Regions from separate parts of the Bradyrhizobium sp. SZCCHNR1051 genome, predicted to be linked through region 2. Evidence: riboswitches for the same ligand, from Rfam matches in the RefSeq annotation. Region 2 holds a riboswitch; the other holds the start of a gene.

Region 1 (5,045 bases), on a different contig from region 2:
GAACTGCAGACGCTCATCCGCCGGCATTTCACCCTTGAACGCAATCGGGCGCGCCAACAGCCGGCCGTCGAGCTCCGGCAGAACGACATTCATGGCCAGATCCGTCGGCGACAGTCCGCGCGCCGACGAGGCCCAGGCCTCTTCGGTGCTCTGCGCCTGGATGATCTGCAAGACCGGCGCGTCCGCGAGGTCGAGCACCGTAGTGCCGTCGTCGCGCAGCGCCGAGAACGCGGTGGCGTTCAAAATGATCGCAGGACGCCGGCGCTGGACGAGTCGCGCCAGTGCATCCCCGATATTGGGATCCTTCAGGCTGGTCACCGCGACCGCGACCGCCGCCAGCCCTTCACCTTCGAGCGCCCGCATCAGCTCCGCGATCCCTGCCGTATCCGCGGCGAGCAGGCCCGCACGGTAGAACACGATCAACGCGGTGGGCCGCGCATCATCGTGGCCGCAGAGATCATCGATGCCGACGGCTCCGCGATCGGGCATGAAGCCGACGATCGAACCGATCGCGACCGGCTCCGCAAAATGCGCGTCGCGCCCGAGCAGCGTCGCGAGATAGCGCAGGGCCTCGCGCGCATTGCCGACGCCGCCCTCGTGCAGATAGCCGTAGAGACGCGAGGTCGCGTCCTGCGGCAGGGTCGAGAGCGCATCGAGCCTCTCGTCGGCGCGATCATCACCCGGCAGTGCCGCGAACAGGATGTGGCGGCTGCGGCAGACCGATGCGATGCGCTCCAGCCCGTAGCGCCAATAGTCGAGCCCGCCGAGACAGCGCACGACGACGGCGCGCGCGCCCAGCACGACGCGGTCGACATAGAGATCGACCGACATCGGATGCTTCAGCCGTTTCAGGCTCGCGAGGCGCAGGCTCGGCAGCTCATCCGACGACGCGGTCCAGGCCTCGGCCAATGCCGACAAGTCGCTATCCGAGAACGACAGCACGACGATTTCGGCCGGCGACTGTGCAAGATCCACGGCCTGTTCGAGGTCGTCGAGATCCGCGCCCGTTGTCGCCAGCAGGTGCATCGGTCCCGCCTATCCTGTGATCAGGCTCTGGATGGCGGCGGCATCGAGGCCGCGCTCGCCGATGATCACCAGCCGCCCCTGCCGCGATTCGCCGGATCGCCACGGGCGCTCGAACTGATGCTGGATGCGGTTGCCGACGGCCTGCACCAGGAGGCGCAGCGGCTTGCCGGCGACTTCCACGAACCCCTTCACGCGCAATACGTCATGCGCGTCGACGGCGGCCGCGATGCGGTCGACGAGCGCATCGGGCGAAGCCTGCGCCGGAACGTCGAGCACGAAACTCTCGAAATCGTCGTGGTCGTGCTCGGCCTCGTTGTCGTGATGTGACGGTCGGGCCGCGAGATCGTCCTCCGCTGCGGCACCGAGCCCGAGCAGAATTGAAGCCGACAGCCTGCCGTGCTCCGTCGCGATCACCTTGACGGCACGCTGCACCTTCGCCGTGATCTCGGCCGCGACATCCTTGCGCTGCTCCTCGCTCATCAGGTCGCTCTTGTTCATCACAACGAGATCGGCGCACAGCAGCTGGTCCTCGTAGACCTCCTCCAGCGGGTTGTCGTGATCGAGTGAAGCATCACTGGCGCGCTGCGCGGCGAGCGCTTCGGGATCGTCGGCGAAGCGTCCCGCGACCACCGCCGGGCCGTCGACGACCGCCACCACACCGTCGACGGTGACGCGCGTCGCGATCTCCGGCCAGTTGAAGGCCTGCACCAGCGGCTTCGGCAGCGCGAGCCCCGAGGTCTCGATCACGATATGCTCGGGCGGCTCCTTCTGATCCAGCAGGCTCCTGAGCGCGGGCACGAAATCATCGGCAACGGTGCAGCACAGACAGCCGTTCGACAGCTCGACGATGCGATCCTCCGGACAGTCCGGCACGCCGCAGCCTTTCAGGATGTCGCCGTCGATGCCGACATCGCCGAACTCGTTGACGATGATGGCGAGCCGGCGACCGTTCGCGGTCTCGATCAGGTTGCGCACCAGCGTGGTCTTGCCGGCGCCGAGGAAACCGGTGACGATGGTGCAAGGCGTCTTGGCGAACGACTTCGTCATGGCGATACGATCTCTCGTTTCAGCGTGGTGCTGACAGCGCGGGAACGCGCGCAACGGTGTTCTTGCGGATGTATTCGGGACGCTCGCGCCAGGCCGGCAGGCCGGCGTCATGGCGCTGATGCAGCTGCGCGAATGTCAGCACATCCTGAACATGCAGATCCGGATCGAGCGCGCCGAGCACGTAGGTCCATTTGCCCGGCGCCGTCACTGCAACCGTGCACGCACGATTGCAGTTCGACAGGCACTCGACGCCGACCACGGTGACACCGGCGCGCTGCGCGGTCGGCAACGTCTCGATCGCGGCGAGCAGACGGGCTCCGGCCCGCGGCTGATCAGGCGGCGTAGGTTCCGTCGCCTGCGAACGGCAGGTGACGCAGACGAACAGCGTCGTCTCACCAGTCTCCGATGCGGTCATCAATCAGCCGATCACGCCGGCCGCCGTCGCCGCGGCGACCCCTCCCACCAGCACGATGGCAGCGCCCGCGAGCCGCAGCGCCAGCGGTGCGGCCGCTTTGGCCTTCGCCGACAGCAGCCTGGTGCCGAGGAACGCGCCGGCGGCGATGAGGGTCTGGATCACGAGCAGACCGACGAGATAGGCCCCGAGCGGGGTGTTCTCGGCCCCAACGATCGATTCACCCAGCGCATATCCATGGACGAGGCCGGTCACGGCGAACAGGCCGGCGACGGGCAGCACGCCGAAACCGCCACGCATCACCACCACCAGACCGACCACGACGGTGGTCAGGCCGACCAGCAGCTCGGCAGCCGGGATGTTGGCCTTGGCCACATGAAGGCCGACGCCCGCGATCATCGCTGTGGTGAAGGCGAGCACCGGCGCGAAGCCGCGGCCCAGAAGCGCTGCAACGATGCCCGCACCGACGATGGCGGCCAGATGGTCGATTCCGATCACAGGATGGCCGAGGCCGGACAGCAGGCCCTGCGCAAACGTCTGCGGCAGCTTGCCATCCATCATGTGATGCGCGAAGGCGGGATCGGCGGCGAGCAGCACCAGGCTCGCGGCTGCAAAGGTCGTGGTACGGGTCAACTTCATGGCCGTCTCCGTCGCTTGCCGGCTCCCCCAGAGGACCGGACGATGCGCTGCATCCGACGGCATCCCGCCCATCCCGGCGGGATCAGAACCAGCATCGCGACTCCCCGCGCGACGGGTCGGCCAACAGCAATGTCGACGGCAGGTCTCCTGGCTCTCGGGTCACCGCATGAAGCCACCTTCCCGGTTTCCCAGTGGTGTCTTGGCCTCACACTCGCCGATTACAGTTGCGGGGGCAGCCACGGCCTTGGGTCAAGAACCCGCACCGTGTTCCCTAAATCTCTCCTTTCGGAGAACCGTCATCTGTTAGATACGGGTCGCGCCAAAGCCCGTCAATCGGAATCGTCCCCCATGGTCCCCGCCCGCCCGCATCCCGCCCTGCCGCGCCTCACCCTGGTGCTCGGCGGCGCGCGTTCCGGCAAGAGCCGTCATGCCGAGGCGCTCGTGACCGCCCTTCCCGCACCTTGGACCTATGTTGCGACCGCGCAGGCGTTCGACGATGAGATGAAGGACCGAATCGCGCAGCACAAAGCGCGCCGCACCGAGGGATGGCAGACGTTGGAGACCACGCATGATCTTGCAGGCCTGGTCCGTGCACGGGCAAATTCGAGCGCGCCGATGCTGATCGATTGCCTGACGCTGTGGCTCAGCAATGTGATGCTCGCCGACATGAACGTTCCGGCACGATGCGCCGAGCTGATCGAGGCGTTCAGGGACGCGCCTGGCCCCGTCGTGGCCGTGTCCAATGAGGTCGGACTGGGTATCGTGCCGGACAACGCGCTCGCGCGCGCCTTTCGCGATGCCCAGGGGCGACTGAACCAGGACGTCGCGGCCGTGGCCGATCGCGTGATCCTGATGGCGGCGGGACTGCCGCTGACGTTGAAGTGACCAGGAGAAAATGTCGATGACCGGAAGCGCCGACGATTCACGCCACAAAGCGAAGATGGAGAACCGCAAGGCGGTGCAGGATGCTGAGGTCGCCTCCAAGACCGTCGAGAAGGGCCTGCTGATCGTTCACACCGGCAAGGGCAAGGGCAAATCGACGGCGGCCTGGGGCCTGATGCTGCGCGCACTCGGCCGCGGTTTTCGCATCGGCGTCGTGCAGTTCGGCAAGGGCGCGTGGGAAACCGGCGAGCGCAAGGCGATCGAGCGGTTCGGCGACCAGGTGTCGTGGCACACGCTCGGCGAAGGCTTTACGTGGGAGACGCAAGATCGCGCGCGCGACGTCGCCGCGGCCGAGCGCGCCTGGGCAAAGGCAAAGGAGCTGATGGCGGATCCGTCGATCCGGCTGCTCGTTCTCGATGAGCTCAACATCGCGCTCCGCTACGATCACCTTGATATCGCAGACGTCGTCGCCACGCTGGCAGGGCGCCGTCCCGATCTGCACGTCGTCGTCACCGGGCGCAACGCCAAGCCGGAGCTGATCGAGGCCGCCGACCTCGTCACCGAGATGAACCTCGTGAAGCATCACTTCACAGCCGGCGTGAAGGCGCAGGAAGGCATCGAGTACTAGGCTCATGAGCGCGCGCGCCATCATGTTCCAGGGCACCGGCTCCGACGTCGGCAAATCGCTGATCGTCGCGGGGCTCGCGCGCGCGCTGACATTGCGCGGCCTCAAGGTGGCGCCGTTCAAGCCACAGAACATGTCGAACAATGCCGCCGTCACCGCTGATGGCGGCGAGATCGGACGCGCGCAAGCGCTGCAGGCGCGCGCGGCGCGGCGGCCGATGACCGTGCACATGAATCCGGTGTTGCTGAAGCCGCAGAGCGAGATCGGGTCGCAGGTCGTGGTGCAGGGCCGCGTGGTCGGCAACGCCAAGGCGTCCGCCTATCAGGCGATGAAGCCGCAACTGATGGCGGCCGTGCTGGACAGCTTCCATCACCTCGCAGCGGATGCCGACATCGTGCTGGTCGAAGGCGCGGG
Region 2 (5,045 bases):
CAGGCTCTCGGATAGCCCCTCGACCGCATGCTTCGAGGTCGAATACGGCGCCATCAGCGGGTTGCCGTTGCGGCCCGCGACCGAGCTGATCATCACGATCCGGCCGCGCTCTCCCTTCATGGCCGGATCGGCGCCGAGCAGCGGCGCGAACGCCTGGGTCGCAATGACCGGACCGATGACGTTCACTTCCATCTGATGGCGAAACTGCTCGATCGGCAGCTCCGTCACCGGCCCCGCGACGGCGATGCCGGCATTGTTGACCAGACCGGCGAGCGTCTCGCCCTTGAGCGCCGCTCGCACCTCGCCGGCGGCCGCCTTCACCGCCGCTTCGTCGGTCACATCGAACAGCAGCGGCGTGAAGTTGGCGCCGAGCTCGCTGCGCAGACGGTCTGCATCAGCCTGCTTGCGAACGCTGCCGAACACCTGGAAGCCACGCGCGAGCAGGAGCTTCGAACAGGCGAAGCCGATGCCGGTGGACGCGCCGGTGATGACGACGGATTTCATGGCGACCTCAACGATTTGCGCGGCGATTATCGCACGGGATGCAGCGCGATGCTGGCGCTGATTTTTCGCGCGAGATCATCCCTCTTCCGAGCCCGCCCTGGAACACCGGGAGACCGCACGCAGCGCACGGCGCATCAGCAAAATGGCCGCGGCAAGAATGGGGTTTAAGTTTCAATGCTTGGGAGGATGACAGCTGACGTGAGATCGAGGGCAGCGAGCAAACTGGATGAAGGAAGGTCCGTGACCTTATGAGATCATTAACCTTTCCGTTTCGCTGGCCTGTCGTCGCCGCGTCCGCGGGGAGGTGTTCGGGCCTCATTCCATCGCCTGTCCGGCGAATCTCCGGAAAACCGCGCTCCAGCTCGTCGTCCCCTCTACGCGTATCGCCTTAATTTTCCGTATCCGTGTTTCTCCGGGGTACTACGTCCTCCGACCCTAACGCGTTGTTATCGCCCGTGCCGAAAACTGCTCCGGCCGAGAGCCTTGCAGCGGGATCACAAGCGCGTCGCTGTCGCTCCGGCCATCCGGACAAACGAGCGCGATCGTGTCACAGCCAGAACAGCTCCCGCCTTCAGAACACTCCATCATCACCGAGCTCGAAGAGGCCGTCCGCAGCGGCTCCTCGGCGAAGCGCGTCAACACGCTGCGCCAGGTCACCAATCTGTTCCTGCATGACGGCGAACGCCTCACCGAGGACCAGATCAAGGTGTTCGACAATGTGCTGTGCATGCTGGTCTCACGAGTAGAGACCCGCGCGCGGGCCGAGCTCTCCAAGCATCTCGCGCCGGTCGACTACGCGCCCGTCGAATTGATCCAGCAGCTCGCCCGTGACGACGAAATCTCGGTGGCCGAGAGCGTGCTGATGCACTCGAGCCGGCTGACCGAGCATACGCTGGTCGAGGTCGCGGCGACCAAGGGCCAGGATCACCTGATGGCGATCTCCAGCCGTCCGCATCTGACCGAGGCGGTGACCGACATCATCGTCGACCGCGGCGAGCGCCGGGTCATCCGCAAGCTCGCCAACAACCAGACCGCGCGCTTCTCCGATACCGGCTATTCCGGGATGATGGCGCATGCCGCGGATGACGACGAGCTGTCCGAGATCATCGGGCTGCGCGTCGACCTGCCCACCAAGCACCTGCGCGACCTCTTGCGCCGCGCCACCGAAGCCGTGCGCGCCAAGCTGATGTCCTCGGCGCCGCCGGCGTTGCAACAGGAGATCAAGAAGATCCTCAAGGCCATCGCGGACGTCGCGCGCAGCGACGGCGGCCTGGTCGGGCGCGACTTCACGCTGGCCGAAGAGGCCGTCAAGCGCATGAAGGGGCTGAACGAGCTCAACGATGCCGCCATCGCCTTCTTCGCCGAGACCCGCCGGTTCGGCGAGGTTTCCGCCGCACTCGGCCTGCTCAACAACGTGCCGACCGAGATGATGGCCAAGGTGCTCGAAGGCCCGCGCACCGACATCGTGCTGATCCCCTGCCGTACCGCCAGGCTGGCCTGGTCGGTGGTGGCGAAGATCCTGACCCATCGGCCGATCAAGCACGCCATCGACAGCGACACCCTGAAGCTCGCCGAGCGCGACTATGCCCGGCTGTCGCTCGACACCGCCCAGCGCACGCTGCGGTTCTGGATGGTACACAACAAGGTCGAGAAGTGAGCGGGTGCTCACAAGACGCAATCCTCATCAGCAACGACTCGCGAGCCTCCTCATACTCCGCTGTCGTCCCTGCGAACGCAGGGACCCATACAGCGTGATGTGAATTGGCGGAAAATGTCTGGATCGTCGTCCTTCGCCACACGACCGCCGGCGGCTATGGGTCCCTGCGAACGCGGGGACGACAGCTATGGTTGTCGCAGGCGGCCGGGCATCATCAAGCCGACCGGCCAGCGTTATCGCCAGGAGATCACCGGGCGCCGGATTGACTTTGGTGCGCCCGCACTCCTACGGTGATCGTGACGGTGCCCCTCGACCGGGGCTCAAAAGGGAATGCGGTGCCGCATGCGTCTCGCAAGAGACGTGATCGAAGGCCGCAGCTGCCCCCGCAACTGTAAGCGGCGAATCTCGCGTCATAGGCCACTGGGAAATCTCGGTCCCGGGAAGGCGACGTGGAGGTGATGACCCGCGAGCCAGGAGACCTGCCGTCAGCCGTGGTCACACGCGAGGATGCCGGTCGGGGCGTTATTGGCATCGTTTTCAGGCAGGTCTGCAAAGGTCTGCGTGAGACCTCGTTCGCGGTGACGTGCCACTGACGTCATGCCGAGGTCACTCGTGTCTCCCGTTCCCCATGCCAGGCGGCATCGCGCCGTTCTGTCGTCGTTCTGCGTCCTCGCGTCGTTTGCGCTGCTCGGTGCTTTCCCGGCAGCCGCGCAGCAATCCGCCTCCCCCAACCTTTTGCCGCCGGTCGAGGTTGACGCGCCGCGCAAGCCGGCTGCCGCAGGGCCGGCGGTGTCCGGCGGTTCTCCAACCCGCAACGCCGCGCGACGGCAGACGCCGGCTGCAAAGCCGGCAGCGCCGGCCAGCGCCCCCGTCGCCGTCAGCCCGACCGGCGTTGTGACGCCGGTCGCCAACGTCGCGAATGCGATCACCGTGGTGACCGACAAGGATATCGCCGCGCAGCAGGCCCGCACCGTGCCGGACATCCTGAGCACGGTCCCCGGATTGAACATCGTGCAGGCCGGCGGCCCGGGCGGCCAGACCAACGTCTTCATGCGCGGCACCAATGCCAACCACACCAAGCTCATCATCGACGGCATCGACGCAGGCGACGTCACCAACGGCAACGGCGCGTTCGATTTCGCACATCTGCTCGCCGCCGACATCCAGCAGCTCGAGGTGCTGCGCGGGCCGCAGAGCGGACTGTACGGCTCCGATGCCATCGGCGGCGTCATCTCGGTGATCACGCGCAAGGGCGACGGACCGGCGCGGGCGACCGCCTCGGTCGAGAGCGGCTCGTTCAAGACCTTCAACCAGAGCGCGGGGCTGAGCGGCTCTCAGGACAATGTCAACTACGCAGTCAACGTCGCGCATCTGCACGCCGGTGACGTTCCGGTGACCCCGTGGCAATTGCTGCCTGCGGGGCAGAAGGCCATCGGCAACGCCTACGACAACGTCACCGCCTCGTCCAAGCTCGGCGTCGATCTCAACGAGGCCTGGACGCTCAATTCGGTGGTCCGCTACACCGACGCCACCCTGCTGTTCACCGGCGACAGCGGCTTTCCCAGCTTTCCCGACGCCGCCCAGAGCAACCACACCGTCCATCAACTGGCGACGCGCGAGGAAGCCGTATGGTCGCTGCTCGGCGGCCGCATCAGGAACTACTTCGGCGTCAACTATGTGAACAACTGGTCGTCCGATCTGACGGCCGGCAATCCCGTTGCCGCGGTCGCGACCGGCGAGCGCATCAAATATGACTGGCACGCGGTGACCGAGCTCGCCCCGCGCAACAACCTGATCGTCGGCCTGGAGCAGCAGACCGAACGGCTGAAGACCACCGACCTTTCGGCCGAGAACGGCAACAAGGCCGGCTTCGTCGAGCTGCAGACCGAGTTCGCGAAGCGCTGGTTCGTCGTGACGAGCCTGCGCAACGACGTCAACGACCAGTTCGGCGGCCATGGCACCTACCGGATCGCGCCGGCGGCGATCCTGCCGGTCACCGAGACCAAGCTGAAGGCGAGCTACGGCACCGGCTTCAAGGCACCGACCTTGAGCCAGTTGCACCAGGATTTTCCGGCGTTCAACTTCTTCGCCAATCCCAACCTCCGGCCGGAGCAGAGCACCGGCTACGATGCCGGCTTCGAACAGCCGCTGTTCGACGATCGCGTCCGCTTCGGCACGACCTACTTCCACAACAGCATCACCAACCTGATCAATTTCAACGCGACCTTCACCTCCTACGCCAATGTCGGCCTCGCCACCACCGAAGGCACCGAGAGCTTCGTGACGGCGCGGCTCACCGATCGGATATCGCTGCGCGCGGACTACACCTTCACCCGCGCCGTCGACGCGGTTACCGGCCAGCAGTTGCTGCGCCGGCCGAAGGAGAAATGGAGCGCCACCGCCACCTGGCTGCCGATCGATGCGCTGAGCCTGTCGGCCACCTTGCTGCGGGTCGGCGACTGGCTCGATGTCAGCCGCGACGGCATGACCACCGGCCTCGTCGCACCTGGCTATGCGCTCGTGAACCTGCGCGGCGACTACGCGCTGTCCGACCAGGTCAAGGTGTTTGGCCGGATCGATAACCTGTTCAACCGTCACACCCAGAACCCGACCGGCTTCCTGGCGCCCGGCTTCGGCGTGTTCGGCGGCATCCGGCTCGCGAGCTTCGGCGTGCAGTGACGCAGACCTCCCGAAGCGGCTGACAGCCGCCTCAAAACTGGACTACAATTGCAACAACAGGAGATGTTCCATGACTCTCGACGTCCTCGCCCCCTCTGGTTCCGAGGCTCGCCTCGCGCCCGTCCCGCCGCGGCATGCAGCCGCGTTTTGTTTCGCGCTGCTGACGACCGCTTGTGCGCTGGCGAGCTTCGTGTTCGCCTGCGCG

The links. Region 2 has a riboswitch for cobalamin ahead of QW868_RS06375 (TonB-dependent receptor plug domain-containing protein). Riboswitches for the same ligand answer to the same signal wherever they lie in the genome.
Region 1: another riboswitch for cobalamin. It lies ahead of QW868_RS11540 (HupE/UreJ family protein); the one in region 2 lies ahead of QW868_RS06375 (TonB-dependent receptor plug domain-containing protein).

The regions. Positions count from the first base shown of each region.
Region 1 covers NZ_JAUEYJ010000008.1:39,265-44,309, forward strand. Annotated here, with positions in the region: gene cobN (cobaltochelatase subunit CobN) at 1-1,026, opposite strand, end outside; gene cobW (cobalamin biosynthesis protein CobW) at 1,036-2,073, opposite strand; gene QW868_RS11535 (DUF1636 domain-containing protein) at 2,093-2,488, opposite strand; gene QW868_RS11540 (HupE/UreJ family protein) at 2,492-3,124, opposite strand; cobalamin riboswitch at 3,244-3,437, opposite strand; gene cobU (bifunctional adenosylcobinamide kinase/adenosylcobinamide-phosphate guanylyltransferase) at 3,473-4,009, shown strand; gene cobO (cob(I)yrinic acid a,c-diamide adenosyltransferase) at 4,026-4,634, shown strand; gene QW868_RS11555 (cobyric acid synthase) at 4,639-5,045, shown strand, end outside.
Region 2 covers NZ_JAUEYJ010000004.1:210,425-215,469, forward strand. Annotated here, with positions in the region: gene QW868_RS06365 (SDR family oxidoreductase) at 1-504, opposite strand, end outside; gene QW868_RS06370 (DUF2336 domain-containing protein) at 1,049-2,161, shown strand; cobalamin riboswitch at 2,445-2,663, shown strand; gene QW868_RS06375 (TonB-dependent receptor plug domain-containing protein) at 2,759-4,840, shown strand; gene QW868_RS06380 (hypothetical protein) at 4,911-5,045, shown strand, end outside.